4 linked regions of the Methanococcus maripaludis genome follow. Each later gene encodes a partner of the first gene's protein in a complex. Links are inferred from orthologs where the notes say so. Each region holds a gene or a part of one and is shown in the gene's direction. Other genes may lie near its edges.

Evidence for each region.
Region 2: MMJJ_RS02920 (region 1) and MMJJ_RS05830 share a complex: the UniProt entries of both Methanocaldococcus jannaschii proteins name them as parts of the 30S ribosomal subunit. The link is inferred for Methanococcus maripaludis from one-to-one orthologs.
Region 3: MMJJ_RS02920 (region 1) and MMJJ_RS04605 share a complex: the UniProt entries of both Methanocaldococcus jannaschii proteins name them as parts of the 30S ribosomal subunit. The link is inferred for Methanococcus maripaludis from one-to-one orthologs.
Region 4: MMJJ_RS02920 (region 1) and rpsJ share a complex: the UniProt entries of both Methanocaldococcus jannaschii proteins name them as parts of the 30S ribosomal subunit. The link is inferred for Methanococcus maripaludis from one-to-one orthologs.

The regions. Positions count from the first base shown.
Region 1 is NZ_CP026606.1:542,634-550,316, reverse strand. What follows is about bases 1,518-4,239. They hold MMJJ_RS02920 (30S ribosomal protein S27ae), read left to right. Parts: upstream 1,518-2,637; coding sequence 2,638-2,841; downstream 2,842-4,239. Other genes in these bases: MMJJ_RS02905 (NifB/NifX family molybdenum-iron cluster-binding protein), read right to left, coding at 3,913-4,239; MMJJ_RS02910 (NifB/NifX family molybdenum-iron cluster-binding protein), read right to left, coding at 3,379-3,702; MMJJ_RS02915 (hypothetical protein), read right to left, coding at 2,936-3,172; MMJJ_RS02925 (30S ribosomal protein S24e), read left to right, coding at 2,328-2,636; MMJJ_RS02930 (GTP-dependent dephospho-CoA kinase family protein), read left to right, coding at 1,845-2,321. Also shown: MMJJ_RS02945 (dihydroorotate dehydrogenase), read left to right, coding at 1-870; more of MMJJ_RS02940, read left to right, coding at 1,026-1,517; more of MMJJ_RS02905, read right to left, coding at 4,240-4,272; MMJJ_RS02900 (hypothetical protein), read right to left, coding at 4,306-4,590; MMJJ_RS02895 (ATP-binding protein), read right to left, coding at 4,747-5,592; MMJJ_RS02890 (ATP-binding protein), read right to left, coding at 5,589-6,446; MMJJ_RS02885 (NifB/NifX family molybdenum-iron cluster-binding protein), read right to left, coding at 6,456-6,815; MMJJ_RS02880 (hypothetical protein), read right to left, coding at 6,994-7,266; MMJJ_RS02875 (site-2 protease family protein), read right to left, coding at 7,309-7,683.
Region 2 is NZ_CP026606.1:1,081,202-1,089,111, forward strand. The notes cover bases 3,123-6,071. They hold MMJJ_RS05830 (30S ribosomal protein S8e), read left to right. Parts: upstream 3,123-4,378; coding sequence 4,379-4,765; downstream 4,766-6,071. Other genes in these bases: MMJJ_RS05820 (DUF2304 domain-containing protein), read right to left, coding at 3,123-3,226; pyrB (aspartate carbamoyltransferase), read left to right, coding at 3,312-4,220; MMJJ_RS05835 (bis-aminopropyl spermidine synthase family protein), read right to left, coding at 4,812-5,984. Also shown: MMJJ_RS05800 (coenzyme F420-0:L-glutamate ligase), read right to left, coding at 1-633; MMJJ_RS05805 (aconitase X), read left to right, coding at 684-1,889; cobM (precorrin-4 C(11)-methyltransferase), read left to right, coding at 1,919-2,683; MMJJ_RS05815 (hypothetical protein), read right to left, coding at 2,680-2,877; more of MMJJ_RS05820, read right to left, coding at 2,867-3,122; pyridoxal 5'-phosphate synthase glutaminase subunit PdxT, read left to right, coding at 6,892-7,455; MMJJ_RS05875 (hypothetical protein), read right to left, coding at 7,457-7,910.
Region 3 is NZ_CP026606.1:853,989-861,727, reverse strand. The notes cover bases 2,530-5,307. They hold MMJJ_RS04605 (30S ribosomal protein S19e), read left to right. Parts: upstream 2,530-3,594; coding sequence 3,595-4,020; downstream 4,021-5,307. Other genes in these bases: MMJJ_RS04585 (phenylacetate--CoA ligase family protein), read right to left, coding at 5,249-5,307; MMJJ_RS04590 (50S ribosomal protein L39e), read left to right, coding at 5,022-5,177; MMJJ_RS04595 (DUF7411 family protein), read left to right, coding at 4,406-5,005; MMJJ_RS04600 (DNA-binding protein), read left to right, coding at 4,046-4,405; yhbY (ribosome assembly RNA-binding protein YhbY), read left to right, coding at 2,982-3,365. Also shown: MMJJ_RS09305 (hypothetical protein), read right to left, coding at 1-4; MMJJ_RS04620 (homocitrate synthase family protein), read right to left, coding at 30-1,190; more of mmp3, read right to left, coding at 1,240-2,529; more of MMJJ_RS04585, read right to left, coding at 5,308-6,550; comB (2-phosphosulfolactate phosphatase), read right to left, coding at 6,702-7,448; MMJJ_RS04575 (DUF116 domain-containing protein), read left to right, coding at 7,467-7,739. UniProt on the Methanocaldococcus jannaschii protein: May be involved in maturation of the 30S ribosomal subunit.
Region 4 is NZ_CP026606.1:1,331,291-1,339,161, reverse strand. Bases 2,309-5,218 are described here. They hold rpsJ (30S ribosomal protein S10), read left to right. Parts: upstream 2,309-3,564; coding sequence 3,565-3,873; downstream 3,874-5,218. Other genes in these bases: MMJJ_RS07280 (phosphomannomutase/phosphoglucomutase), read left to right, coding at 4,160-5,218; tuf (translation elongation factor EF-1 subunit alpha), read left to right, coding at 2,309-3,516. Outside these bases: MMJJ_RS07295 (elongation factor EF-2), read left to right, coding at 1-2,146; more of tuf, read left to right, coding at 2,230-2,308; more of MMJJ_RS07280, read left to right, coding at 5,219-5,473; MMJJ_RS07275 (formate--phosphoribosylaminoimidazolecarboxamide ligase), read right to left, coding at 5,537-6,622; rnhB (ribonuclease HII), read left to right, coding at 6,741-7,469; MMJJ_RS07265 (tRNA (adenine-N1)-methyltransferase), read left to right, coding at 7,469-7,871. UniProt on the Methanocaldococcus jannaschii protein: Involved in the binding of tRNA to the ribosomes.

The DNA.
Region 1 (7,683 bases):
TTTCTTGCAGCAGGCGTCATGGGGGAAACTGGAAGTGCCCTAAAAAGGATGGCAAAAAACGGTGCAGGCGCAGTATGTACCAAATCTGTTGGAATTGAAAAAAAGCCCGGTCACAACAATCCAACAATGGTTGAAGTTGAAGGTGGCTTTTTAAATGCGATGGGACTTCCAAATCCTGGTGCAGATGAATATGCTGGAGAAATTGAACGAATAAAAGATGAAATGAAAAGAATGAATGTTAAAATTATCGGTTCAATTTACGGTAAAAACGATTCTGAATTTCAAAAAGCTGCTGAAGTAATTGCAACACATGTGGATGTTTTGGAATTAAACATTTCATGCCCTCATGCAGGTGGAGGATATGGTTCATCAATCGGTCAGGATCCCTGCCTTTGTAAAAATGTGGTATCGGCAGTAAAAGACGTTTCAGATATCCCAGTTATTGCAAAATTAACTCCAAATGTAACTGATATAAAAGAAATTGCAAGCGCAGTTGTAAATGCTGGAGCTGATGGAATTGTTGCAATAAACACGCTTGGTCCTGGAATGGTAATTGATATCGAGTCAGGTGTTCCAATTCTGGGGAATAAAGTTGGCGGAATGAGTGGAAAAGCAATAAAACCAATTGCAGTAAAAAACGTTTATGATATATGTTCAGCAGTGGATGTGCCAGTAATTGGTGTTGGTGGAATTACTACAGGTGCTGACGCAATAGAATTTATGATGGCAGGAGCATCAGCAGTTCAGGTTGGAACTGGAGTTTATTACCGAGGATACGATATATTCCAAAAGATAAATAACGAAATTGAAGAATACCTCCTGAAAAAAGATTTAAAAATGTCAGATATCATCGGAATTGCTCAGAAATAATTTTTAATTTTTATCCGATTTTAAGAATTATAAAACTCGTGCGTAGAATTTATATACCAAAAACGAGAATATATATAGTGAAACTGTTTTATTATTTTAAAATATTTCGTTATCTCAACTGTTTTAAAAGTTTAATCTGCTACTGAGGTGGTTATTTGTACAAAATTTTAAAAATTTCTGATACCGTGAGAATTCCTCCTAAAATGTTTGGGAACCCGTTAAGCGAAAACGTAAAAAGGGTTTTAATGGAAAAATACGAAGGAATTCTTGATAAGGACATCGGATTTATCCTTTCAATCGTTGATGTGGATAACGTAAGTGACGGAAGCATAATTTACGGAGACGGTGCAGCATACCACGAAACAGAATTTAATGTGCTTACTTACGTTCCAGAACTCCAGGAAGTAGTTGACGGAGAAATCGTTGATGTTGTTGAGTTCGGTGCTTTTGTAAGACTTGGCCCTCTTGACGGTTTAATCCACATTTCACAAATTATGGATGACTTCGTAAGCTTTGACCCAAAAAGAGAAGCAATCGTTGGAAAAGAAACAGGCAAAGTTTTAGAAAAAGGCGACAAAGTAAGAGCTAGAATTGTTGCAGTAAGTTTAAGAGAAGAGAAGAAAAGAGGCAGTAAAATTGCTTTAACAATGAGACAGAACGGTCTTGGAAGACTTGAATGGCTCGAAGATGAAAACGAAACACTAAGTGAAGAAAATTAATTTTTTCACCATTATTTCTATTTAATTTTAATTTGAGGTGAATTTAAATGAATGCATGTTTAAGATGCAAATACATCACAAAAGAAGATACCTGCCCGATTTGTGGATTTGATACTTCAGATAACGTTAGAGGTTTATTAATCGTACTCGATCCTCACAACTCCGAAGTAGCAAAAAAAGCAGGAATTGATATAAAAGGAAAATATGCGCTGAGCGTTAAATAACTTAATTTTATTTTTGTTATAGTGACCTTTTATGTATTTATTAACCGACAAAGTAGCTCACGAATTGAAAAAACCTTTCGGAAAAGTATATAAGGAACTTCCCAGTATAGAAGGAAAGGTCGTTTCTATAGGTGATGTTACCACAAAACACCTTTTATCGAATGGTATAATACCAGACTTATCAATTTTGGACTTTAAAACTAAAAGAAATATTCCTGTTGACATCCCTCACAAATTTAAAACAATTTTTGAGGTTGAAAATCCTCAAGGGTGCATTTCTGATGAAGCCATAGAAAGGATTAAATACCTTTCCACCATACATGATAGAGATATGGCTTTAATCATTAAGGGTGAAGAAGACTTACTTACAATACCTGTAATCAAGTACTTCCCCGAGGATACCTCAGTCATTTACGGACAGCCTGATGAAGGCATGGTACTGTTAAAAATCACAGACGAACTGAAACAGAAAATTGAAAAACTTCTAAAAGAAATGGAAGAAAGGTGAATGGATATGGATATAAGCATTATCTCAGACAGAAATAACCCATTATTACACAGAAGGGAAATAAAATTCACAGTATCATTTGATGCAGCTACCCCTTCAATCAAAGATGTAAAAATGAAACTTGTTGCAGTTTTAAACGCAAACAAACAAGTTCTCGTAGTTGACACATTAGATCAGATTTTTGGTAAATTGGAAGCAGAAGGTTACGCAAAAATCTACAACGATGAAAAAGCAATGGCAACAATCGAAACAAAATCCGTTTTAGAAAAAAACAAAATTGAAGAAGAAGCAGAAGCTGAAGTAGCGGAGGAATAATATGGCAGCTAAAAAAGGTGCAAAAACATCAACAAAAAAATCAGATTACTACAAAGTTGAAGGAAACGCTGTAGAAAGATTGAAAAAAGCATGCCCAAAATGTGGTGCAGGCGTATTCATGGCTGAACACTTAAACAGATTCTCATGTGGAAAATGTGGATACATGGAATACAAAAAGAATGAAAAAACAGAAAGCGAAGAATAATTTCTTTTACTAACTTAAAACTCTTCTAACGTTATTTAATTCTTTTTTAATATTACTTTTAATTTAAATCATTTTAGTGAAATTATACTTTTAATTAATCTAAAAGCCCGAAAACATCTGCGATTTTACCGACATTTTTTATTGGAACATATACTTTTGTTTCAGGATATTTTTGAAATTTTCCAAGAATACAAAGAAAATCCATTGAAAATTCCAAACTTTCTTCAGGATATTTGTGGTTGAAATACTCCAAAATCCAGTTTGGTGGTTTTTTAAGGTCTATCGTGTCTTCATACATTGCCCAATGGCATATTACGTTAATTAGTTCCATTGTCCCCCCCATTTCTACATTAACGGCACTAATTATTATTTATTAGTCTCGATAAAATAGATATTATTTCACCATTTAGATTGTAATTTAACCCGTATGATATAATTTTTAAAAAGCTATAATTATAGTTTACTATTCGTCAAAAAAGCATAATTCGGATTAAACTTAAATTAATCGTCAATATGACGACTTTTAAAAATAAAATTTTATTTATTTATGATTAAAATTTCATCTAGGAATTCTTTCAATGCTGATTTAATATCCTGAGTTTTAGTTTGGTATAGTTTTACTCTGTCTTTTAAGGTTTCAATTCTTTTTTCACCCATCGTGTTGTATATTATTATATCAGGGTTTTCAAGAAGTAAATTTTCAATAGGTGATCCTCCACCGTTGCCGTCACAAGGGGTGTTTTGAACCCTTGAAATGTTTATTACTTCATAATTTTCGTCAAGTTCAAAAATTAAGAATAGTGCAGTTTTTCCAAAATGTTCACAGATTTTGTTTTCAAATACGGGTACCGCTATTTTCAAGTTATCACTCGGATTTTTATTATCTAAAAAAATCTTTTTTCTTTTAAATTTCTGTAGTGCATATCTCTCATTATTCATATATTTAAATATATTTTACAACTATGCGGGCAGGATTGTTGATTGTGTAAAATTGGATAAATCATCATCTTTTAAAATTTAATTTATATATCGTATTTATTTAAAAAATTTAAAAAAAAGAATACTTTAAAATTAGTTTAATTTTGTTAAATTTCCGCTTAAAACTTCTTTTAATACTGCATCTACATCTTCTAAAGACGTTTGATATAGTTCAACAACGCTTCCAAGTGCATTTACGCTTCTTTGACCCATGTTTACGAAAACTACTGCATTTACGCCTTCGGAAAGAAGTGTTTGAACTGTACTTCCAGGACCCTGTCCTCCGTGACCTTGTTCAGTTTCGTGAGCAGCCCCGTGGCATGGGGAGTTTCCAACTTTTTTTGAGCCAATTATTTCATTATTTTCGTTTACTTCAAAAATCATAAAAAATGGAGTTTTTCCAAAGTGTGAACAAACTGTTTTTTCATCAAGTATTGGGATTGCTATTTTCAAATTATCGCCTTATTTTTTTATTAAGTTAAATAATTAAAATCTCCCTCTTCCCATTCCCCTTCCCATTCTGCCACCTCGGCCCGCACCATAAAAGTTTCTTCTTCCGCGAGCATCGATAACATCTTCTTCAGAGATTCCTTTTGATAAATTAGTTACTTCTTCATCAGATATATCATTACCTGTTTCTCTTTTAATGATATTTTTGATTTCTTCGTTAGTTAATCCTATTCTAAAGAACCTTCTAATTCCAAGTCCTACGTATTCAGTTGTACCTAATAATTTTCTGCAGATGCAGTTTCTGTGTAGTCTATAATCCATGTGGTTCACCCCATTTCATAACATATGTTTATAATAATTATTTTCGCACATATGTGCATATTTCATTATATTGAAAAACAACTATATAATACTACCTTTTTTAAAATTACAGGTTTTTTAGATTAATATCGGTTAGATAAAAGTTAAAAAAAGTAATTATTTGAGTTTGTCGTAAAAATCATCCCAAATTCTTTTAATTTCATTACCTGCAGGGCAGTCGTAATTTACAATGGGACATTCGTTTTGAATTGCTTTATTTACTGTATTATCAAATGGAACTTTTCCCAATATTTCAAAGCCTGATTTTTTACAGTAATCGATTATTTCGGAAGTTTTTTCTTCGTTAATGTCGTATTTATTGATTATTATATAGCTTTGAATATCAAAAAATTGGGTAAGTTCTAAAACACGGCTCAAATCATCAAGACCTGATGTAGTTGGTTCAGTTACAACTACTGCGTAATCACAACCTGTAAGCGATGCAATTACAACGCATCCTATTCCTGGAGATCCATCAATTAATAAATTTTCAAAACCCTGATTTTCAAGGGAATTTTTCCTAACTTCTGTTACAACTTTTCCTGCACCTTCTGCCCCAATATTTAGCTTTGCGTAAGATAAATACCCATCTTTGATTTTGCAAGAATAAACATGCCCTGTAATATTATCAACCATTTTTACAGCATCAGCAGGACAAACGTACTCACATAACCCACATCCTTCGCATTTTAACGGATTTACTTTTATTTCAGGTGTTATTGCATCAAATCTACATTCTAAGCATTTTTCACACTTAATACATTTTTCAGTATCAATGATTGCAGTCTGGGATCCAATATACTCTTTAGTATTGATTATTTCATTTTCAAACATTAAATGTAAATTTGGAGCTTCAACGTCGCAGTCTGCGATATTTCTTTTATTCATCAATTCTGAAAATGAAGATGAAATGGTAGTTTTTCCAGTTCCGCCTTTTCCGCTTATTATGACGATCTGTTTCATAATATCAACCTCTTTTCAAGTTCAGAGGCAATATCTCGCAAATGTTTTGTAAATTCGACATCCGAGTTGATCAAGATGTCCCCTTTTGAATATTTATTTGCAATATTTCTTGAAAATGGAATTTTTCCCAAAATATCGATTTTCTCATTTTCACAGTAATTTTCAATGATAAAGTCAAACTCATCTGATTTATTGATCAAAACACCAAATGGAATATTTAGGTATCTCAAAACTTCAACTGCAATTTTTAAGTCGTGAAGCCCAAATTTGGTTGGTTCTGTGACAAGAATTGAATAGTCGCTATCTTCAACAGTGTTTATTACACTACATGAACTTCCAGGAGGCGCATCGAGTATATTTATTGAATTAACATCCAAAAATTTTTTCAAGGCAGATATGACTGGAACTCCTGAGGGTTCACCAATATTTAAAACTCCCCGAAACGCGTTTAAATTCGGAATATCTTTAGATTTTCCGGATTCTATTTTTCCAATTTCCCGTAAAATTTCTGAAATGGCTTGAACAGGGCATGCAATGTAGCAGAGCCCGCAGTCGTGGCATAATTTTTCAAAAACTGTTGAATTGTTTGGAGTTATTGAAATAGCGTTAAATTTACATAATTTACTGCATTCTCCACAGTTTGTACATAATTCTTTATCGATTTTTGGAACTTTTTTAAAGACTTTCTTTTCAGTTTCAATGCCCGGTTTTAAAAAAATAAACCCGTTTGGCTCTTCCACGTCAAAATCAAAATAACTAACATTTTTATGATTTTCTGAGAGAAAAATGCTTAAATTTGTAGATATTGTGGTCTTTCCAGTTCCGCCTTTTCCACTCAATATTGAAATATTCATAATTTTTCCTTACATACCTTGATGTGGCTTTCCAGCTTGTGTTATTTCACTTAATTCATTTTTTTCGAATAATTCAATGTTTTCAAGAACCGTTGATCCAGTTCCTTTGTAAACTTTAATATTTTCGCCATCCAACACCTGTTTTGCGTTTGGTCCAATACTTCCGCTGATTAATACATTAATATTTTTTGAAACTACTTCTTGTGCAGAGCCAATACCTGCACCATGTGCCGAATCGCCATTTGTATTTTCAATCGCGTCGAATTCTTTTGAATCTGTATCATAAATTATAAAATAAGGGCATCTACCAAATCTTTGTTCGAAAGTGCTTTCTAACGTATTTCCGGTACTTGTAATGCAGAGTTTCATTAAAATCTACCTCTTTTTATTTCTGTAAGAATGTGTGGTAGAATTCTATAAATACTTATCCCCATATGTGCGATATTAAGAAATTCTATTTTTACAAGTATTCTCAAAAATGCTGTCTAAAATACAGTAATAAAATATATTTGTGTTTTAAAAATTTTAAAAAAGGAATTAGCGATATTTAGGCAAAATATAAAAGTAAAATAAATAAAACTGCAACTGCGATTATCAATAGAGTTATTCCTAATAAGAAGTATGATCTAAAGTCATCGTTTTCATGGATTTGTTTATGTAATCCTGCAATTATTAATAAAAATCCAGACGTTGGGAGTATTAATAGCATAGAATCCCAATTTTTTGTTAATTCAAGATATGCTGTTATTACTATAAACATTACTCCAAACGAAATAGTTATTTTTTGTAGATCTCTTAACATCTGTTCGTCAGATTTCATAAAAAATCACCTTCCCCCTCTAAGGTAATATTTTTAAATCTGTTATCGGTTATTTTTTAGTCCTAAAATACTTAAAGTTCTTACAATATCTGTTTTAGAAATTATTCCAAGGATATTTCCATTATCAACTACGTAAACCCTGTCAGTATTTGCCATACCTTTAATTAATTCATTTAATGCAGCCTCTGGTGATACCATCACAGGTGGCGACATTATCTCTTTTACTTTAGCTGTTTTTGCAGTTGTAGATGATATTTCATTCATAGTAATGGTTCCAATGATATTTCCATTTTCAAGCACAGGATAGCCTAAAAACCTGTTTTCAAGCATTAAATTTAGTACATCATCGACAGTATCTTCTGAATTTACGTAAACTATATTTTTAGACATAATATCTTTTGCGGGCACATCTTGAAA
Region 2 (7,910 bases), 540 kb from region 1 along the record:
AAAAACACCTATTTTTGAAATTATTCCATCAATTGCAATTGGAAGTGCTGTAACGTACCAGTTAAAAAACCTGTATGTTGCATCTGTATCGATTACCATAACCGTTAAATCGAGATTCAGTTCTTCCTTTATTTTTTTATGGAGTTTTTTTGCAGAATTTTCAGGTTTTTCTGGAAGGAGGGATGCATAAGTACCCGGAACGTTTGTTAAGTCAATTCCGCCTTCTGATGCAGGTTTTAGTGCGTATATTAACCCTACATTTTCAATTACTATTTGTTTGTGTTTTAGTGTTTCCGTCTTTGGCATTTTTCTTAAATTTTTAACCCTGTCGCCCCTAGTACCTAAAAGAGGGCCTAATACATATCCCCAGCCGTATTTTGATAGATAATATGTAAAATATGCCCAGAATTTAGGATTCGCCAAACTTTCATCTACGAAGTTGTCTTCGCTTGTAGCTATGAATTTTTCACTGACGACTAAAAAATCCCCGTTTTTTATTTCAAATCCGTTTTCAATTTCATTTTTTAAAGAATTGATGGATTCTGATACAAAATCTTCGTTTCTATCGATATATCTGGTTCTTATCGGTGTTGCATTTATTTCCATTTTTTCACGAATTAAAACTATCTCCATTATTTTTATATTTTGGTACTCTATAATTAGTAAGGAAAAAGGTGAAAATTATGCATCTAACGAGAGAAGAGGAAAAATTGTATGCAGGAGAATACGGGGAAGCCCTAGAAACCTGCATGAACTTACTTGTGTCATTAGGCGATATTTACGGAGCAGAAAAACTGGTAGATATATCTTCTGCACAGGTTTCCGGAGTTTCTTACAAAACTATCGGTGAAAAGGGACTGGAATTTTTAAAAGACCTTGCAGATCAGGGTTTAAAGGCAACAGTTCCAACAACGTTAAATCCTGCTGGAATGGATTTGATAAGGTACGATGAACTCAAATTCCCAAAGGATTTTGCAAAAAAACAGCTCGAAATAATTGACTGTTTTAAAAGAATGGAAATTGAAATCAGCTGTACATGTACGCCTTATTTAACTGGAAATGTTCCAATGTTTGGTTCACACGTTGCATGGGCAGAGTCTTCTGCAGTAGCTTATGTAAATTCAGTAATCGGTGCAAGAACCAACAGGGAGGGCGGACCTTCAGCATTAGCAGCTGCAATCATTGGAAAAACACCATGTTACGGATACCATTTGGATGAAAACAGGCTTCCAACACAAGTTTTTGAAGTTGATATGGAACTTGAAGATGCAAGTTCATTTTACGGAATTTTGGGAAGAATTACGGGAAAAATTGTAAAAAACGGAATTCCATACTTCAAATTTAAAAATTGTGAATCAGTTAAAAATGATTATTTAAAAGCACTTGGAGCCGCACTTGCAGCAAGCGGCGGTGTTGCATTATACCACGTTGAAGGAATAACTCCCGAAGCAAAAAAAGGACTGGAAATAACAGGTCTTGAAAAAGTAGTTATCGGAAAAGACGATTTTGAAAAAGAATATGATTCTTTCAAAACTTCAGAAAAACCAGATTTAATTTGTATCGGATGTCCACACTGCAGTCTTGATGAAATCAAAGAAGTTGCAGAGTTTGTAAAAGCTGAAAATGCAAAATTCAATGCAGAAGTTTGGGTTTGTACATCAATTCACATGAAATCGATTGCTGACAGGATGGGATATACGAAAATTATTGAAGATGCTGGCGGAAAAGTAGTTGTTGACACGTGTATGGTCGTAGCTCCGATTGAAGACATGGGATACAAAAACGTTGCAACGAATTCTGGAAAAGCTGCAACGTATCTGCCGGGTTTTTGCAAAAGCAACGTGATATACGGAACAACTTATGAAATTTTGAAAAAAGCAACTGAATAATTTATTAATTTTAATAAATCGGTGAAATAATGAAAAAGATGATTATTGTTGGTGCGGGTCCTGGAGACAAGGAATTAATCACGATAAAAGGAAAAAATGCAATTGAAAGTGCAGATATCTTAATTTATGCAGGTTCGTTAGTAAATCCGGAAGTTTTAGATTACAACAAAAAGGATGCAAAAATCTACAACAGTGCAACGATGACACTCGATGAAGTAATCGAAGTTGCAGTAAACGGAATTAAAAACGGATTAACTGTTGTAAGGGTTCATACTGGAGACCCTGCACTTTACGGTGCGATAAAAGAGCAGATCGATGAATTGAAAAAATATGAAATCGATGTAGAAATAATTCCAGGAGTAACTTCCCTTTTTGCAGCAGCGGCAACTTTAAAATCAGAATTAACGCTTCCTGATGTATCACAAACAGTAATAATTACACGGCCTGAAGGAAGAACTCCAAAACCTGCAAAAGAAAGTTTAATCGCGCTTGCAAAACACAACGCTACAATGGCAATTTATTTGGGAACAGGAATGATAGAAAAAGTATGTAAGGAGCTAATTGAAGGTGGATATCCGGAAAACACTGCGGTTTCAGTGGTATATCATGCATCATGGCCTGACGAGAAAAAAATTACTGGAACACTAAAAGACATATCTGAAAAAGTAAAAGGCGAAGGAATTACAAAAACAGCACTTATAATCGTTGGAAATGTAACAAATCCTGACAGTTATGATTATTCAAAACTTTACGACAAAGACTTTGAACACGAATTTAGAAAACCTAAAAATTAAAGATTTAATTCTTCTATTTTTTCCATTAAAATTTTTAAATCAGTTTTTTTTGCAACGTTCTGCTCATTACCTATTAATTCAGTTAATTTTATTTTTAATTCTTCAATATTTTCCGATTCTTCAATTAATTCTCTTATATATTCCATATTTTGAACATAAGGCGCAGTTTCCATTACTAATTCTCTATTTTCCATCATTTTCACCTTTTGTTTTTTTATCGTATCTTTCATTAATTGCAATTTCTGAAACAATTGTTGTAATTTCTCTTTCAAGGTGTTCTGTCCTTAAATATGATTTGTAAACTAAGAAAAACAGAATTATAATTCCAAAATACACTAAAACGTCAATACCTCTTCCTACACCCAGACTGTTTGCAATTTTTCCAAGAAAATTTGGAAAACTTACCATTAACATTACAAAAATCCATCCTAAAATCCATATAACTGCAGTAAATGGTGAAATAGCACTTTTTTTAGCCTGGACTGCAACTTTTAAAATAACAATTAATCCAACGATAATCCCGATAATTTGAACAGGTTCCATCAACACACCTCGTCTGCATATATACTTTACACCATAATTTTATATATATTTAATTTATAACTAATGAAAAATGTCGGTGGTTTTAATGAGGCATTTAATTTCGATGAGAGACATCGGCCGGGAAGAAATTCTGAATATTTTAGACGAATCCGAAAGAATGGAAGCTATTTTAAATGAAAAAGGTCACTGTGATTTTTTAAATGGGAGAATACTCGCAACTCTTTTTTACGAACCATCAACAAGGACAAGACTTTCTTTTGAAACTGCAATGAAAAGGCTTGGTGGAAACGTTATTGGTTTTACGGATATTTCAAATACTTCTGTAACAAAGGGCGAATCTTTAGCCGACACTATCAAAGTAATCAGTGGTTACAGTGATTTGATTGCAATAAGGCACCCGTCAGAAGGAGCTGCAAGGCTTTCAAGTGAAAATTCAAAAGTTCCAGTTATAAATGCTGGAGATGGATCAAATCAGCACCCAACGCAAACACTTCTTGATTTATACACGATTAAAAGAGAAGTTGGACACATTGAAAATTTAAAAATCGCATTTATAGGGGACTTAAAGTATGGAAGAACTGTCCACTCCTTATGTCAAGCATTATCCTTATTCAAAGGTGTAGAAATAAAATTAATTTCTCCAGACGAACTTAAAATGCCAAGAGAAGTAATTGAAGATATCGCTGGAAAAATAAAACTTTCAGAAATGGCTGATGTCGATATTGACGATGTTGATGTTGTTTACATGACAAGGATTCAGAAAGAAAGGTTTGTCGATGTTAATGAATACTACAAGGTAAAAGGAATATATCGACTTTCAAAAGAGCACATCGGGGAGAAAAACGTGGTTATCATGCACCCTCTTCCAAGGGTAGATGAAATCGATTCTGAAGTTGACAACATCCCTCAAGCAAGGTACTTTAAACAGTCATTTTATGGAGTTCCTGTCAGAATGGCGATTTTAAAGCTTTTATTTGAAGATTCAATAAAATAATTAAATTATTATTCTTATTTAACCTATTTTAAAATGCAGTTAATTTTTTATACTATCATATCAATCACATATTATACTCGCATACTCTCTCAAAAAACTTATTATATAAGGAAAAACTTCGATTTTTTTTTAAAAATAAACACAAATAAGGTGTAAACATGGCAATTTGGCAAGGAGCAAGCAGAAGACTCTCAACAGGAGCTAAAGTTTGGAGAGCTGCAAAAAAACATAAAAGAGAAATGGGAAGACCTGCAGCAGAAACACAAGTTTCAGAAGTAATCAAAAGAAAAATTGTAAGATGCAGAGGCGCAAACTTAAAAGTTAAGTTGGAAAAAACAAACTATGCAAACGTCTTTGATCAAGCAAACAAAGTTTGTAAAAAAGTTGCAGTAACAAATGTTATCGACAACAAAGCAAACAAACACTACATCAGAAGAAATGTTATGACAAAAGGCGCAATCATCGAAACAGAAATGGGTAAAGCAAAAGTTACCTCAAGACCTGGACAAGATGGTGTTGTAAACGCTGTTTTATTAACAGAATAATTCTCTTTTTTTATTTTAAAAAAAATTAAAATTTTAATTTTCAAATTTATTTTTGTTTTACTTTAGCTCTTTTAATCATCGAAAATTTTTTTCCACCGCATTCGCAGGTTAAATCTTCGATTCTTTTTACATTATTTCCCACTTCATGGATTTTTTTACAATTCATGCATTGGTAGTATCTTAAAGTTGGTTTTAATTCTCCAGTGTATATTTTTTCAGAATTAACTTCTATTTTTTTCAAATTTTTACCAACAAGTCTTGCCAAAAATGTAGTGTTTCCAATAATTTCGGTTCCTTCATAGAAATTAAATCCAGGAATCAATTCGTAAATTAAAAAGTTCATATTGTTGATTGATTTTTGAAGTTCAATGTATTCTTCTACAGGCTTGTGAGAGAATGCAAGATACAATATTCCGTTATCTCCGAGTGCTTCGATGCCCCTTGACATGAAAAGCACTGCGCCGTTTAGTGTATATGGTGGATCGGTAAATATTGTATCAAATTTATTTACAAATTCACTTGGAAGTTCATTTTTAAAGTCCCATTTTACAGTTCTAATGTTTAAATTCTCTTTTTTAGAAACTTCTGAAATTAATTTCAAAAGTCTATCATCAATATCTAAAACAACAACTTCACTGCAAAGCCCTGTCATCGCAGTTGGAATTGATGCAAGGTCATCGTCACCTACAAATAAAACTCTTTTTCCTTCCAAATCTCCCCTATCCGCCATTATTGCAGCTCTTGCAGTGGCGGTTTCAGGCGTTGCAAAAGACTGGTCAATCATTGTGTTTACTTGCGGTCTTAATTTAGCGTAAGTTTTGTGCTTTTTCAATATCTTTTCAAATTTTTCATCAAACACGATATTTCGCCCACTGCATACTGGACATTTCATGTCAGATTTAAGCTTAAGTCCAAGTTCATTTTCAACAAAATCAATACCTTTTTTTGAAAGCACAGCTCCTTTATCATCTCTTTTTAAGAGCGATTCTCTTTCAAGAATTGATCTAACTTTAGATACAATTGGGAGGGGCAGTTTTACATACTGACCAATCTTTTTTGTTGAAATTGGCTGATTTCTATATATGCATCTTAAAATATCTTCAACAGCTCTTTCCCCTTCTGAAACTTTCACGTTTTTTGCAATACGCTTCAAAAATGATTTTTTAGCGTCAATTTTTAAGTTTTCCGTTTTTTTACCCATGCTTCCGATAATCTTCATGAATCCACCAGTTTATATTACAATAAAATAATAGTATCTTATTATTAAAAATAACATATTAAAAAATAACACATAAAACCGTATATTCAAATTAATAAATTAATATTCCCAAAATAAAAACGTGCCAAGGGGGTGATTCGAACACCCGACAACTGGATCTTCAGTCCAGCGTTCTCCCAGGCTGAACTACCTTGGCAATTTCCAGTTAAATCCACAATTAAGCATATCTTTTATGATATAAATACTTTACTACGAAAGGTTTATATATCAGAATGTTGATTGTTATTGTGCGGTCAAGTAGTATGACAGCGAGCCTCCTTAGCTCAGTAGGTAGCAGCGACGGACTGTTAATCCGTAGGTCGCAGGTTCGAGCCCTGCAGGAGGCGCCATTTTTTCTAACAAATTATTCACTCTCAAGACCGGGTACGGGCCCGTAGCTCAGGCTGGTTAGAGTGCTCGGCTCATAACCGAGTGGTCATGGGTTCAAATCCCATCGGGCCCATATATTTGAAACAAGCTCCAGTGGTGTAGTCCGGCCAATCATCCGGCCCTTTCGAGGCCGGGACTCGGGTTCAAATCCCGGCTGGAGCATTTTATTTTAAGTGCAGGGGTTGTCGAGCCTGGCCAAAGATGCAGGACTTAGAATCCTGTCCAGTAGTGGTTCCAGGGTTCAAATCCCTGCCCCTGCATTATAGTAATATTAAAAAACGATATTGTGGCCGTGGTAGGGTAGTGGCTATCCTGAGGGACTGTGGATCCCTCGACCCGGGTTCGATTCCCGGTCTCGGCCCCATTTTTTATTTTAGGAAAATATATTTGTTAATTTAAATATATAATTGATTATACAAATTTTTAAACAATGATTTACTATCCGTATTAACCACAATTTATAAAAAACGGTGAATTTATGAAAATAATCGGGATACTCGGCATTCAGGGCGACATTGAAGAACACGAAGATGCAGTTAAAAAAATAAACTGCATCCCTAAACGGATAAGAACGGTAGATGATTTAGAAGGAATAGACGCATTAATAATTCCCGGCGGAGAAAGTACCACAATTGGAAAATTGATGGTAAGTTATGGATTTATCGATAAAATTAGAAATTTAAAAATCCCGATACTTGGAACTTGTGCAGGAATGGTTCTTTTATCTAAAGGAACTGGAAAAGAGCAGCCATTACTTGAAATGTTGAATGTGACGATAAAAAGAAATGCATACGGTAGTCAAAAAGATAGTTTTGAAAAAGAAATAGATTTAGGCGGAAAAAAAATAAATGCAGTATTTATTCGAGCACCCCAAGTTGGGGAGATTCTCTCAAAAGACGTTGAAATCATTTCAAAAGACGATGAAAATATTGTAGGAATAAAAGAAGGAAACATAATGGCAATATCATTTCACCCGGAACTTTCAGATGACGGGGTTATTGCATATGAATACTTTTTGAAAAATATTGTAGAAAAAAAATAAATTAATAATTCATATTCATTTTTCTTTTTTTAATGAGTTCTGCTATTTCTGAACTTACATAAGGATTTGAACTCGTTTCAAAGGTTTTTAATTCATCAAATAAATAATCAGGTATTTTATCGATTCCTTTTATTTTAAAGAATTTTATCAGGAAGAGTTTAGAATCGTCATTTGATGTTTTAAGATACTCAATAATTTGTTTGCTGACCTTTTCAAGCATTTCAAGGTTATCCTCAAAGTTGCATGAGTAAATTACTTCAAGAGCTTTTTTAAAGATTATCCATTTTTTATCGTCACTTATTAATTCTAAAACTTTTTTAGAAATTTCAGGATGCTCTGTGCATTTAACATTTAATTTTACCATGCTGGCAAGCGTTTCTAACGCTTCAACCTGTATTTGCGGTTCATTTTCATCGAGAAGTTTTGAAATAAGTGGTAAGTATTCTTCAAAATTT
Region 3 (7,739 bases), 310 kb from region 1 along the record:
ACATATTCCCACCTTAAAAAAGTTTTAAGTTATTTTATGATTTTTTCTGCAATGTTTTTAAACACTTCGTCGCTTATTTCAGTACCGTCTTCTCTCGTTTCTTTAGTTTTCTTTACAATTTCCCATAATTCGTCTCTTGAAGCTTCAAGTCCGAGTTCCTGTAGTCTGTGTGCGACAGCCCTACAACCGGAATGTTTTCCAAGGATAATTTTTCTTTTCTGACCGATTTTTTCAGGCAAAAATGGTTCATACGTCAAAGGATTTTCTAAAACGGCATCGACGTGTATTCCGCTTTCATGGTAGAATACCATTTCTCCAACAAGCGGTTTATTTTCAGGGATTTTGATTTTTGAATAGTTTTCAACGAGTTTAGATATTTCAGTTAGTATTTCAGTATTTAATCCCATATCGTGGTCGTAAAGTACTTTCAATGCCATTGCAATTTCTTCAATTGCAGCATTTCCTGCTCGTTCACCTATGCCATTAACCGTGGTAGATACAGCTTTTGCACCACCGATTAAACCGTATATTGAGTTTATAACTGCAAATCCAAAGTCATTGTGGCAGTGTACTCCAATATGTGCTTTTTTCAGGTGTTTGCTTAATTCAGAACATATGTGGTACATTGCCTGAGGTGTCGCACAGCCGAGCGTATCTGCAATATGGACCCTATCAGCGCCGTGTTCTTCTGCATTTGTATGAATTCTAATTATATCTTCAAGGGGGGTTCTTGTTGCATCTTCTGCAGAGAATGCTACAAAAAGACCGTGGTCTTTTGCATATTCAACAGCTTTCATTCCCATTTCTTCGACTTCATCAAGATTCTTATGTAATTTATATTTCAAATGCATTGGAGAAGTTGCAATAAATGTAATTATCCCGTCAACGTCACATTCGATGGCTTTATCAATATCTTCTTTTAAAACTCTTGATAATGCTAATACTTGCGCATTTAATCCTTCACCAGTAATTGATTTGATGGCTTTTCTTTCGTTTTCAGAAACAATTGGAAAACCTGCTTCAATCTGTTTAATTTTAAGTTCATCCAGTTTCTTAGCAATTTCAAGTTTTTGGTCTCCCGTAAAACAAACCCCCGGGGTCTGTTCACCATCTCTCAATGTTGTATCATACAAATAACAGTCTTTTAAATCTAATTTTGGGTTGTACGGAGATACAGCTTTCCAGTCCATACTCATTCCTCCATCTATATTATAAATAAACAAATTTCATATAATTTTACTAATTTGAATTAACTTCAAGTATGTATATATTTTCGCCCTGTTTAACGCTTTTTAAAATTTCTGCGTTTTTAACTACTTTCCCAACGATATTTGTACCTTCAAATGTTTCTCCTGTTGGCCCGTATTTATCATGTGATGAGGTCCTAACGCCCATATATCCTTTATATCTTTTAGCCATGTTCGTAACAGCAATTATTTCAGAATCAACAGGTCCTTTAGGTGTATTTTCAGGTAATAATCCTTTTGAATAATCCCAATTTCTTTCAAACATTGATATATCGTCGTGTTTGAAATATATTTTTAACGTCCCTATTCTTTTTGTTGTAAGGCCGGTAGTTTTTCTAAAGTACCATGCAGTAGTTGGAGCTTCTTTATCAAATATTTCAACATATAATAATTTTTCAGGTTCTATTCCTTTTGTAGTAACTTCTTTCGATTTTAATATGTCCATGGTATATTCAGGCACCTGTTCAACGATTATTGCATCGTCATCTGTATTTCCTTCCATTTTAAATGTGATTCCATGTTTTTCAAACAGAATTTTTGCATCTTTTTGAGTTTTTCCAATTAAATTTAATCTTTCAGGACTCGTTTTTACAGTAATTTTTCCCGAATTTGAAAAATCAACGATTTCAATTCCGTCAGTTACTTTACCAACCACCGTATGGGATAGGGAAGATGCTCTGTTTTCTTGATATATGTAGACTTTCCCAACACCGTTTCCGACATTTCTAACCGTGATTGTTCCCCTATCTCGGTTTTCAGGATTTTCTTCATCAATTAATAATGTTTGAAGCCTGCAATCTGCAACGTATGTATTTGTATGTTCTGAAATTTCCAACGTACCGTTTTCAAGTATTGCAAGGGCATGTTCTGTACTTTTTGAAGGTCCATTAAGCTCTGCTTTACAGTATGTGTATATTTTCCAGTCGTCCTGAATTTCTTTATCTAAATCAGTAGTTACTTCATAATCGATGTTTTCTTTTGATTCTCGCATCTTTTCAATGGATATAATCTGGTCATCGGCAGTTAAGGCTTTTAAAACTCTTTTTCCACCAATTAAAATGCCTATTTTTGGATTTTCAAGACCATATAATTCCGTTACATCTCTTTGAACAAATATTAAATTTCCTTCACTCGTATCAAGCCCTGAAACGCTTAAAACAACATCCCACTTTTTAAAATTCTGTTTTAAACTACTTACTGGGAGATTTATCTCGATAGATCCAAAAGATACATCAGAAATACTTTTCCATATCGGGGATTTTTTTTCAAAAGATTTGTAGTTTTTATTCCAGAAATCAACACTTTCGTTTTCTTCAGTTATTCCAACTACAAAAGAACCCTTGGTCGTTTTTATCATGTATTTTTTGGTTTCTTCCTTAATTACTGTGGCAGTTCCCTTTACAATTACAATATTTGACCCAGGGATATAATATTCGTCTTTTATTACATCTTTTAACGTTTTTCCAGATTTTGGTTTATCATTTACTAATACATTCATATAACCAGCCCCTTTGGGTTCATAACTAGATCTCAGATGTGTTGGCAAAATTTTTCCGAAAATATATTTATACTTAAATAACAATAGTATGTTGCTAACTGTACATTATATATATGATATTTTAAATAACTTAGCGGACAGATTAATTTATTGATTATCTTAATGATTTTACTGTTTTAATTGAAACTTTAACTCATGGTATCAAATTATACGCATACATATCAAGGAGAGAGATTATGACCGAAAATACTGAAGTAAAAATATCATCCAAAGCTAAAAAGATATTAAGGTCCCAATCGCACGAAATCGAACCTGTAGTTTGGGTTGGAAAGGAAGGGATCGAAAAAACCATAGAAGAAATTAAAAGGCAGATAAAAGATAAAAGCCTTATAAAAATTAAAGTGCGAAAAAGTGCACTTGAAAATGGCGATAAAGCAGAAATGGCCGAAAAAATATCTAAAGAAACTGGTGCAGAAGTTATCAGCGTAGTTGGAAATGTTATTACTATTTTTAAGCCAAAAGAAGGCTGGAAAAAGTATTCCACAAAGAAAACAAAGAAAGAAAAGTATGTTGAAGAATTTGAAGAAATGCGGTCTAAAAAAGCACTCCTTAAGAGATAATACGTTATTTTAATAACGGATGATATTTTAACCTTTTTTTCATTTTTTACTCATTTTTATATTACTGGGAATCAGGGAAAGTAATATATATGGGGTGCAATTATTATAATAAGATTGCTCGGTCTTAAGGATTTTTAAATATTATTTTTAATGAATCCGTTAATTGTCCAGATTATCCGAATATGAGTTACAAAAGGATGAACTGAACGTTATTATTAGAGGTGTTTACATGGTAACCGTTTACGATGTACCAGCAAACGATTTAATCGCAAAATTAGCTGAAAAATTGAAAGAAATGGGCGTAGAAGAGCCTGAATGGACAAACTTCGTTAAAACAGGAGCTCACAAAGAGAGAAGACCTGATGACGGAGATTGGTGGTACGTAAGATGTGCTGCAATATTAAGAAAAGTATACATCAACGGCCCTGTTGGTGTTGAAAGATTAAGAAGCGTTTACGGTGGAAGGAAGAACCGAGGGTGCGCTCCTGAAAAATTCGTTAAAGGTAGTGGAAACATTATCAGGACAGCTTTCCAAGCTTTAGAAGCTAAAGAATTACTTACTAAAGCTGAAAAAGGTGGAAGAATCATTGCACCAAAAGGCCAATCTTTAGTAGACAACACTGCAAAAGAAGTAGCTGATTCAGTAGCACAATAAGTAATTTTATTGATGAGGGGGTTTGATGAACCCAGAAGAAATAAGGCAAAGAAGATTGCAGGAAATGCAAGCAAAAGCTCAAGCCCAAGGGGCAGCAAATGACCCTGAAGCACAGAGACAGATGCAAGAGCAGCAAATGCAGTACGAAATGCAAAAACAAAAAATTCTCAGGCAGATTCTTTCCGAAGAAGCAAGGTCGAGATTAGCAAGGATCAAACTTGCAAAACCTCAATTTGCAGAACAGGTTGAAATGCAATTAATACAACTCGCACAGGCCGGAAAACTTCCAGTTCCGCTTACTGACGAGTATTTTAAAGGCCTTCTCGATAAAATATACGAGATGAACAGACCTGCAAAGAAAGAAATCACTATAATGAGAAAATAAATGATTCACATGGCTAAAGCTCACGTTTTATTCAGCGGTGGAAAAGATAGTTCCCTTTCTGCCATAATTTTGCATAATCTGGGCTATGACATTCAGTTAGTAACCGTTAATTTCGGAGTTTTGGATTCATACCGTCATGCAGAAGAAACTGCCAAAATAATTGGCTATCCTCATAAAGTCGAATCAATGGACAGGGAATTAATTGAAAAATCTGTTGACATGATCTTAAAGGATGGATATCCTGGAAACGGGATTCAGTTTGTACACAAGCAAGTTCTCGAAATAATTTCCGAGAAATACGATGTAATTGCAGATGGTACGAGAAGAGACGACCGCGTTCCAAGACTTGATCACTCTGAGATCCAGAGTCTTGAAATGAGGAAAAATATTCAGTACGTGACTCCTTTAATGGGATTTGGTCACAAAACTTTAAGAAATCTAGTTAACAATTATTTCATAATTTCTGAAAAAGAAAGTGAAGAACTTTTGAAATCAGACTATGAAACCGAAATAAGGGAGTTAATTCGGCAAAGAGGAATCGATCCGCTTGAATACTTCCCAAAACACATTCAATCAAGAGTTATTGGTTTAAAAAGATAAGTTCAGAGGTGAAAAGATGGCAGGCAACAAACCTTTGGGTAAAAAAATTAGACTTGCAAAAGCTTTAAAACAAAACAGAAGAGTTCCTATGTTTGCTATTGCAAGAACAAAAGGAAGCGTTAAACAGCACCCAAAAATGAGACACTGGAGAAGAAAAAACCTTAAAAAATAATTAAAATATCTTCTTTTTTTAATCAAGTTCAAAATTAAAATTTAAAAATTCAAAAAAATTAAAAAAGTAATTTAATTCACGTTTCTTAAGTCTTTTACACGTTTTGCTTTACCTTCAAACCTTTCAAGGGTTCTAGGTTGTACTATATTTATTTTAGAGCTTAATCCAAGCACAGTTTTTAATTTATGGTCTACTTTTTTACTAATCTGTTCAAGGCAGCTGAATTTTTCGAGGAATTTTCCATCTGCAAGTTCTATATTAATCGTCATCTGGTCTAGGTGTCCGTTTTTGGTAACGATTATTTCATAATGCGGTCCGATTTCTTCAATTCCTTCCAAAACACTTTCAATTTGTGTTGGGAATACGTTTACTCCTCGAATAATTAACATATCGTCGCTTCTTCCCCTTATTTTTAGCATTCTCGCGGTAGTTCTTCCGCATTTACATTTTTCGTAAGTGAGGCTTGTCATATCTTTTGTTCGATATCTAAGAACTGGCAGTGCTTCTTTTGTAAGTGTGGTAATTACAAGTTCTCCAATTTCTCCTTCAGGGAGTACTTCGCCGGTTTTTGGATCGATTATTTCTGCAATGAAGTGGTCTTCAGAAATATGCATTCCGCACTGGTATTCACAATCTCCAGAAACTCCTGGACCCATTAATTCACTCATACCGTAGTTTTGGGTTGCAAGTATGCCCCATTTTGATTCAATTTCTGCTCTTGCAGATTCAGAGCATGCTTCTCCACCAAAAAGACCTATTCTTACTTTCAAGTCTTTTTTAGGGTCAATTCCCATTTTTTCTGCAACTTCTGCAATATAAAGCGCATAGGATGGAGTACATATTAAAACGGTTGTTTCAAAATCTTTCATGAGCATAATCTGCTTTTCCGTGTTTCCGCTTGACATTGGAATGACAGATGCCCCAACATTTTCAAGACCATAATGTAACCCGAATCCACCGGTAAAAAGTCCGTAACCAAATGCGATTTGAGCTGTATCTTCATCAGTTACACCTGCAGCCGTTACAACTCTAGAAATCAGTTCTGCCCAAGTTCTGATATCTTTTTTTGTGTAGCCTACAACGGTTGGCTTTCCAGTAGTTCCTGATGAAGCATGAATTCTCACAACTTCTTTTTTAGGAACTGCAAACATTCCAAATGGATAATTTGCCCTAAAATCGTCTTTTACAGTGAAAGGAATTTTTTTAAGGTCATCTAACGTGTTTATATCTTCAGGTTTTAATCCGATGCTGTCAAATTTTTCCTTATACAGGGATACATTTTCATAAGCTCTTTTTACCGATTCTTTTAATCTTTCAAGCTGTATTTTTTCAATTTCTTTTCTGTCCCATGTTTCTTCTTTAGACCATATCAATTTACTCTCCTCCACCGTTTTTTATTCCATTTAGCCGTAAGTCATTAAGTCTGTGAAATTAAACGTTGATTAAACATTTAAATTTAAAAATAATTCTTCATATAAGATTCTTAATATAAAATCCAAGTTTAATTATATATCAGTTTCTAAATTAAAATGAAGAAATGCTTCCAGATTTTTTATCGAAAATTCCAACGGATTTTTGAGTGTTTTTTGACGTACAGAATATCAAATCTTCAAAGTAACCCAATTCTTTTAAATTTTTTCCAGAGTTTGATTCAAATATCTTTCTTAACCAGTCAGATTTAGTCAAAGCTCTTGCAGGAATCAGTTCTTCAAATTTTTCATCAGGAATTTCTTCATCGTATTCTTTGAAAATATAATCAGCAATAATTCCTGCCCCAATAAAGTCTTCAATTGCAAAATTTCCTTTCCGGTGGACTGGAACGAGCATTATTCCTTTATTATTTTCTTTTGCGAGTTTGTATGCTTTTTTTGCAACATTTTGTGCGTTTGTAATTGAACCGATTAAAATATGATCTGAAACGATATTTTCAAGAACTCTTGTTCCATTTGTTGTGGTTAAAACAATATTTCCCCCATTTTCGAAATGTTCTTTTATTAATTTCCTGTTTACAGTTAATTCAACAGGGGAATTTCCAAAATCAAATCCTTCAATTTTTTTGGCGTTTCTTTCACCTATTTTTATAGAATTTTCTATATTCGCTGCTTTTTCGATACTACCTGTTATATATATCTTATCGCACAAGTCAAGTAGTGTACAAATGGTTGCAGAAGCTCTTAAAACATCGATTACAATAACACAGTAATCGCTAAAATCGACTGTTTTCTGGAGTTCACTACTACCAAAAAAATCAAAAGAAATTGAAATTTTCATGAATTTCACCGTGATAAAATGAATTTTACTGATATAGGAATTTTTGATTATTTAGGCATGATTTTGTTAATACTAATTGTTTTAGCAGCGATATTGTTTGTAACTGCAATTGGTCTTGGTTATTACCTTATAAATAAAAATAAAATCTTGTTTCCTAAACTATCATTGTATATTACAAATAACTTCTACTCCATTCTATTAAGAATTTTTCTGATAATTGGAACCGAAGATACATTTTATAAAGTTGCAAGTGATTTTTATAACAAGTACTATTGCGAAGACTTTAAAAAA
Region 4 (7,871 bases), 790 kb from region 1 along the record:
CTTAATGGAAACACATGAACAAATTAGAAACATGGGTATCTGTGCTCACATTGACCACGGTAAAACCACATTATCAGACAACTTGCTTGCAGGAGCAGGTATGATCTCCAAAGAATTAGCTGGAGACCAGCTTGCACTTGACTTCGATGAAGAAGAAGCTGCAAGAGGTATCACAATCTACGCTGCAAACGTTTCAATGGTACACGAATACAGCGGAAAAGAGTACTTAATCAACTTAATCGATACCCCTGGTCACGTTGACTTTGGTGGTGACGTTACAAGAGCAATGAGAGCAATTGATGGTGCTGTTGTTGTATGTTGTGCTGTTGAAGGTGTTATGCCACAAACGGAAACTGTTTTAAGACAGGCATTAAAAGAAAAAGTTAAACCTGTTTTATTCATTAACAAAGTTGACAGATTGATCAATGAATTGAAATTAACCCCTGAAGAATTACAGGGAAGATTCATGAAAATCATTGCAGAAGTTAACAAGTTAATCGAAAAAATGGCTCCTGAAGAATTCAAAAAAGAATGGTTATGTGATGTTGCAAATGGAAAAGTTGCTTTTGGTTCAGCATACAACAACTGGGCTATTTCAGTTCCATACATGCAAAGATCAGGAATTTCATTCAAAGATATTATTGACTACTGTGAGCAAGAAAACCAAAAAGAATTGGCTGAAAAAGCTCCACTCCACGAAGTTGTTCTTGACATGTCAATCAAACACTTACCAAATCCATTGACTGCTCAAAAATACAGAATTCCAAACATCTGGAAAGGAGACGCTGAATCAACCATCGGTAAATCAATGGTTGCTTGTGACCCTAACGGACCACTTGCAGGTGTTGTTACAAAAATTATCGTTGATAAACACGCTGGTGCAATTTCTGCATGCAGATTGTTTTCAGGAAGAATCAAACAAGGAGACGACCTCTACCTCGTTGGTTCAAAACAGAAAGCAAGAGCTCAGCAAGTTTCAATCTTCATGGGTGCTGAAAGAGTTCAGGTACCAAGCATTTCAGCAGGTAACATCTGTGCTTTAACAGGATTAAGAGAAGCTACTGCTGGTGAAACAGTATGCAGCCCTTCAGAAATCTTAGAACCAGGATTTGAATCATTAAGCCACACCTCTGAACCAGTTATCACTGTTGCAATCGAAGCTAAAAACACTAAAGATTTACCAAAATTAATTGAAATCTTAAGACAGATTGCAAGAGAAGACAACACAGTAAGAGTAGAAATCAACGAAGAAACCGGTGAACACTTAATCAGCGGTATGGGTGAGCTCCACATCGAAGTTATCACTAACACCAAAATCGGAAGAGACGGTGGAATTGAAGTAGATGTCGGTGAACCAATCGTTGTTTACAGAGAAACAATTATGGGCACATCCCCAGAAATTGAAGGAAAATCACCAAACAAACACAACAAACTCTACATGATTGCAGAACCTATGGAAGAGTCAGTTTACGCTGCATACGTTGAAGGTAAACTCCACGATGAAGATTACAAAAAGAAAACTACCGCTGATGGTGAAGCAAGGTTAGTTGAAGCAGGTCTTGAAAAAGATCAGGCGAAAAAAGTAATGTCAATTTACAATGGAAACATGATTGTAAACATGACAAGAGGTATCGTGCAACTCGATGAAGCTAGAGAATTAATTATCGAAGGTTTCAAAGAAGGTGTAAGAAACGGTCCACTCGCAGCTGAAAAAGTTCAGGGTGTAAAAATCAGATTAGTGGATGCAACATTCCACGAAGATGCAATCCACAGAGGACCTGCTCAAATTATCCCTGCTGTAAGATTCGGTGTAAGGGATGCAGTTGCCCAAGCAAAACCAGTTCTCCTCGAACCTATGCAAAGTGTTTACATCAACACCCCGCAAGACTACATGGGAGACGGTATGAAAGAGATCAACAACAGAAGAGGACAGATTCTCGACATGGAACAAGAAGGAGACATGTCAATTATCAAATCTTCAGTGCCTGTTGCTGAAATGTTCGGATTTGCTGGTGCAATTAGGGGGGCTACACAAGGTAGATGTTTGTGGAGCGTTGAGTTCTCAGGATTCGAAAGAGTTCCAAACGAGCTTCAACCTAAGATTGCTAAACAAATTAGGGACAGAAAAGGGTTAAAATCTGAATAAACAAGTACCATAAAATATATATACCCTTTTTCACTATCATATTACAAAAATCGCTAAAAATATACTCTTATGGAGGAATGATTATGGCAAAAGAAAAACCAATTCTTAACGTTGCATTTATCGGACACGTAGATGCTGGTAAATCAACAACAGTAGGAAGATTATTATTAGATGGTGGAGCTATCGACCCACAGTTAATCGTAAGATTAAGAAAAGAAGCTGAAGAAAAAGGTAAAGCAGGATTCGAATTTGCTTACGTTATGGACGGTTTAAAGGAAGAAAGAGAAAGAGGAGTTACAATTGACGTAGCTCACAAAAAATTCCCTACCGCAAAATACGAAGTTACAATCGTAGACTGCCCAGGCCACAGAGACTTCATTAAAAACATGATCACTGGTGCTTCACAAGCTGATGCAGCTGTTTTAGTTGTAAACGTTGACGATGCTAAATCAGGCATTCAACCCCAAACAAGAGAACACGTTTTCTTATCAAGAACACTTGGTATCACCCAATTAGCTGTTGCAATCAACAAAATGGACACAGTTAACTTCTCAGAAGCTGACTACAACGAAATGAAAAAGATGTTAGGCGACCAATTGTTAAAAATGGTTGGATTCAACCCTGACAACATCAACTTCATACCAGTTGCTTCACTTCTTGGTGACAACGTATTCAAAAAATCCGACAAAACACCATGGTACAACGGACCTACACTCGCAGAAGTTATCGATGGATTCCAACCACCTGAAAAACCAACAACCTTACCATTAAGATTACCTATCCAGGATGTTTACTCAATCACTGGTGTAGGTACAGTTCCAGTAGGAAGAGTTGAAACAGGTATCATCAAACCAGGAGACAAAGTTGTCTTCGAACCTGCAGGAGCAGTAGGAGAAATCAAAACTGTGGAAATGCACCACGAACAATTACCAAGTGCTGAACCTGGAGACAACATCGGTTTCAACGTAAGAGGCGTTGGTAAAAAAGACATTAAAAGAGGAGACGTTTTAGGACATACAACAAACCCTCCAACAGTTGCTGCAGACTTCACAGCACAAATCGTTGTTTTACAACACCCATCAGTTATGACAGTAGGTTACACACCTGTATTCCACGCACACACAGCACAGATTGCATGTACATTCATGGAATTACAGAAAAAATTAAACCCTGCAACTGGTGAAGTTTTAGAAGAAAACCCAGACTTCTTAAAAGCTGGTGACGCTGCAATCGTTAAATTAATGCCTACAAAACCATTAGTTATGGAAAGCGTTAAAGAAATCCCACAACTCGGTAGATTCGCAATCAGAGATATGGGTATGACCGTTGCTGCAGGTATGGCAATCCAAGTTACAGCTAAAAACAAATAATTTAGCTTAACTTTTTCTTCTTATTAAACACGGCAAAAGAGGCATATTATGCAAAAAGCAAGAATAAAATTATCAAGCACACAACACACAGAATTAGACGGTGTATGCGACCAGATTAAAGCTATCGCTGAAAAAACTGGTGTAGACATGTCAGGTCCAATTCCACTACCAACAAAAGCGTTAAAAGTTACAACAAGGAAATCAACAGATGGTGAAGGTTCCTCATCATTCGACAGATGGACAATGAGAGTTCACAAAAGAGTTATCGACATTGAAGCTGACGAAAGAACCATGAAACACATCATGAAAGTTAGAATTCCTGACACAGTTCAAATCGAAATTGAATTGAGAAACTAATTTTAATTCGTTTAAATCGCAAAAGCCAGACGTATTGCAATCTGAGAGTTGAGGATTGCAATAAAACTTCTTTTTTTCACATTATCAAATCAAAACATTTTTATAAATATATTAATATAATAAATAATACCTCATTCCAGAGTGTGTGAGGTTTAATTTTATTTTCGACCATTGTTCAGAGTAATTATGGTATAATATTTTTTATTTTTTTGAAAAGTTATTTAATCCCAATTTACATAATATAACGCATAAATTTTTTTATTCGAACATTGAACGGTGGTTTAAATTGGTATTTAAGGCATACGACATCAGGGGAATTTATGAAAAAGATTTAGATGATAATTTTGCTTATTCTTTAGGAAAACTCGTTGGAAAAAACTATGAAAGAATAATGGTTGGAAACGATATTCGAATCGGTTCCAAAAAACTCTTAAAACCATTTATTTACGGGATACTTGAAAATTCTAAAGTTTACTATGCTGGAGAAATCTCAACCCCGCTGATGTACTTTGGAACTCTTAAAAAATTTGATCTTGGAGTAATCTTAACTGCATCCCACAATCCAAAAGAGTATACTGGATTTAAAATGTGCGACATCGATGCAATTCCACTTTCACCAGTAGATGAAATAAAACCGGATTTTGAAATGTTTGAACTTTCAGAAGAACAAAAGGAAGAAATTGAAAATTTGGATTTAGAAAGTTTAAAGGTTGATATTTTAAGTAAATATTTGAATTTTTTTACCAAAAAACTTGAAAAAACAAATCGAAAAATTGCAGTAGACTTTGCAAACGGTGCAACTACCAATGCAGAAAAAAAAGTTTTAGAAAAAGTTTTAGAAAATAAAATATTTGTTAACGATTTTCCGGACGGAAATTTCCCTGCACACGAACCAGACACCCTTAAAAAAGAATGTTTGATCGATATTATAAACACGGTAAAAACTAACTTTTGCGAATTTGGCCTTATTTTTGATGGAGATGGCGACAGAATCGGAATGGTCGATGAAAAAGGAGAAATTTTAGCAGGGGACATATTAACTGCGATAATTTCAAATGAAATTTTAAACGAAGTTAAAGGAAAAATTGTATACGATTTAAGATGCAGTAAAGTGGTTCCTGAAACAATTTCAAAAAATGGGGGAACTCCTGTAAAAACAAGAGTTGGACACTACTTCATAAAAAAATTAATGCATGAAATAGATGCAGAGTTTGCAGGGGAGTTTAGCAATCACTTCTACTTCAAATCAACAGGTTACTTTGAAAGCCCGTTATTAGCATTGAATTATATCTTGAAAGCACTTGAAAGAGAAGGAAAACCACTCTCAGAAATTTCGAAAAATTACAAAAAATATTTCCACAGTGGTGAAATAAACTTTAAAGTGGCTAACCAGAAAAAATCGATCGAATCCATTGAAAAAAAATATGAAAACATCTGCAAAATCGAAAAATTAGATGGAATTTCGCTTTATTGTAATGATTTTTGGTTTAATGTTAGATCATCAAATACTGAACCACTTTTAAGGTTAAATTTAGAAGCAGATGATGAAAAAACAATGAATGAAAAATTAACAGAAATAAAAGAGATAATAAATTCTTAAATATTAAATAACTTTAAAAATTCCAAAAATACTTTTTTAAAAAAAATAAAAATTAAATTTAATTTAAGATATAACTTTGTCAATCATGTTAAGTTCAAGTGCTAATTTTATTTCTTTTGCAATTCTCTGACCCATGCTTAACGGTTCGCCAGTGTAAAGGCATGAATATGGACTTCCATTCATAAACGTGTTTGTTCCACCATCAACCCTTGCACTCATTTCAAATACAACGAGTTCTAGGTTGTCATTACATAATGACTGTAAACAGAATGGTCCAAGCATTCCCGGATTTACTTCTTCTTTTGCTTTTGCAACTAATTTATCGCCCATGTCAAATACCTGAGGTAAAAGACTTTCCCTAATTACAACAGGGAAGTTTCCGGTGATAACGTAGGAAGGGTCTATATTTAATTCAAGCTGGTCTTTTGCAGGAACTCTAACGAGCCCATCAATGCTGCTTTCATATCTTCTATCAATTCCCATTAATTCAACCTGATCTTTTAATGGTGAATAGAAATAGTGAATGCAGTAGTTTGCACCAACAACATATTCTTCGATGTGTGCTTTTGAAACATCGTCTTCTGTGAGAACACCTTTAGCTTTAAACTCGCCTATTTTTCTCCAGAACTCTTCAACACTTGAACATGGGAAGTAGCCTCTTCCGCCCCTTGCTCCAGGGAATTTAACCATTACTGGCCCATCTATTTCATCAGGTCCGCCATATTTTTTTGGAATTCTAAGACCGCTTCCGCCCAAAAGCCGTCCTTCGAGATCCCTTTCAGCTTCCCATCTTAAAATAGCTCTGTTTCCAAACATTGGAACTTTGAATGTGTCTTCCACATTATCTAATCCGCAGTAAGCAATGAATGAACCGTGAGGAACGATAATTGCATTCATATCTCTTAATTGCTGTTGAATTTCTTCTTTTGAAATATCTGAAAATTGATCAACATAGATAAATTTGTCTGCCACACCAAATCTTTTGTATGGTATAGCCCTATCTTTTGTTGTTATAACTGCTGTTGAAAAACCCTCTAATTTCGCACCTTTTAAGATGTGTAAAGACGTGTGGCTTCCTACCGTAACAATAGTCACTTCATCCTTGTTATATTTTTCAAAAATCCCCATTATTTCTTCTTTTGGAATCATATTACCACCATTGTTCTATATGGTATTTAAAATAGAGTTTTTAGACCCGAAATAACGCATAAGTATATTCGTGTTACTGTTTTTTATATGTTTCCTGTTTAGTAAATTACGTGATATAATGAGTGAGGATATTAATAATAATTTAAATAATTCGGATAATTCAAACGGATCTAACGAAAAAATAATAGTTGGACTCGATGAAGCAGGCCGTGGACCCGTACTTGGACCAATGGTAATTGCTTCGGTAAAAATTGATGAAAAAAATTTACATAAGTTAAATGATCTTGAATTAAAGGACAGTAAACAACTTTCCAAAAAAAAGCGTGAAGAACTTTATATAAAAATAAACGAAATATGCGATGTCGAAAAGATTGTAATTGATCCTGAAACAATTGACAAACAGATGGAAATTATAAACTTAAACAAAATAGAATTAAGCGCTTTTTCAAAGCTTTCAAATCATTTTATCAGGGAAAATGATAATATATCAATTTATATCGATGCCTGCAGTAGCAGTGAACAGTCATTTTCAAATCAATTTAAAGCAAAACTTATTAATAAAAACGTTGAAATCATTGCTGAACACAAAGCTGATGAAAATTACAAAATAGTGTCTGCTGCATCAATTATTGCTAAAGTAACTCGTGATAGGGTTATTGAAGAATATAAAGAAACTTTTGGAGAAATTGGAAGCGGATATCCAAGTGATCCAAAAACTAAAAAATTTTTAAAAAATTACGTGTATGAAAACAGAACTCTCCCAAAAATTGCTAGAAAGAGCTGGGCAACTTCAAAAAATCTTTTAAAGGAAATCGAAGAATCAAAAATATTTCAGTGGGTGAAATAATGGTTAACAAAGAACTAATTATAGATGATCGTGGAAAAAAATACCTTTTAAATAAAAACCTCGATAATTTCGGAAACGACCTTGGTGTTGTTGATTTAGTTGGAAAAGAAGAAGGATCAATTTTAATTACAAATAAAGGCGGAGAATTTTATTTTGTAACTCCAACTATTCATGACATTATTAAAAAAATGAAAAGAAGTGTTACAACACTCCTTCCAAAAGATATCGGATTAATCATTGCTGAATGCGGTATTGAAAATGGAGAAACCGTTGTTGAAGCAGGTACTGGTTCTGCGGCACTTACAATTTATTTAGCAAATGCTGTTGGAAAAGAAGGAAAAATAATAACTTACGAAAAAAGGCCAGAATTTGCAAAAATTGCTAGAAAAAATCTTGAAATAG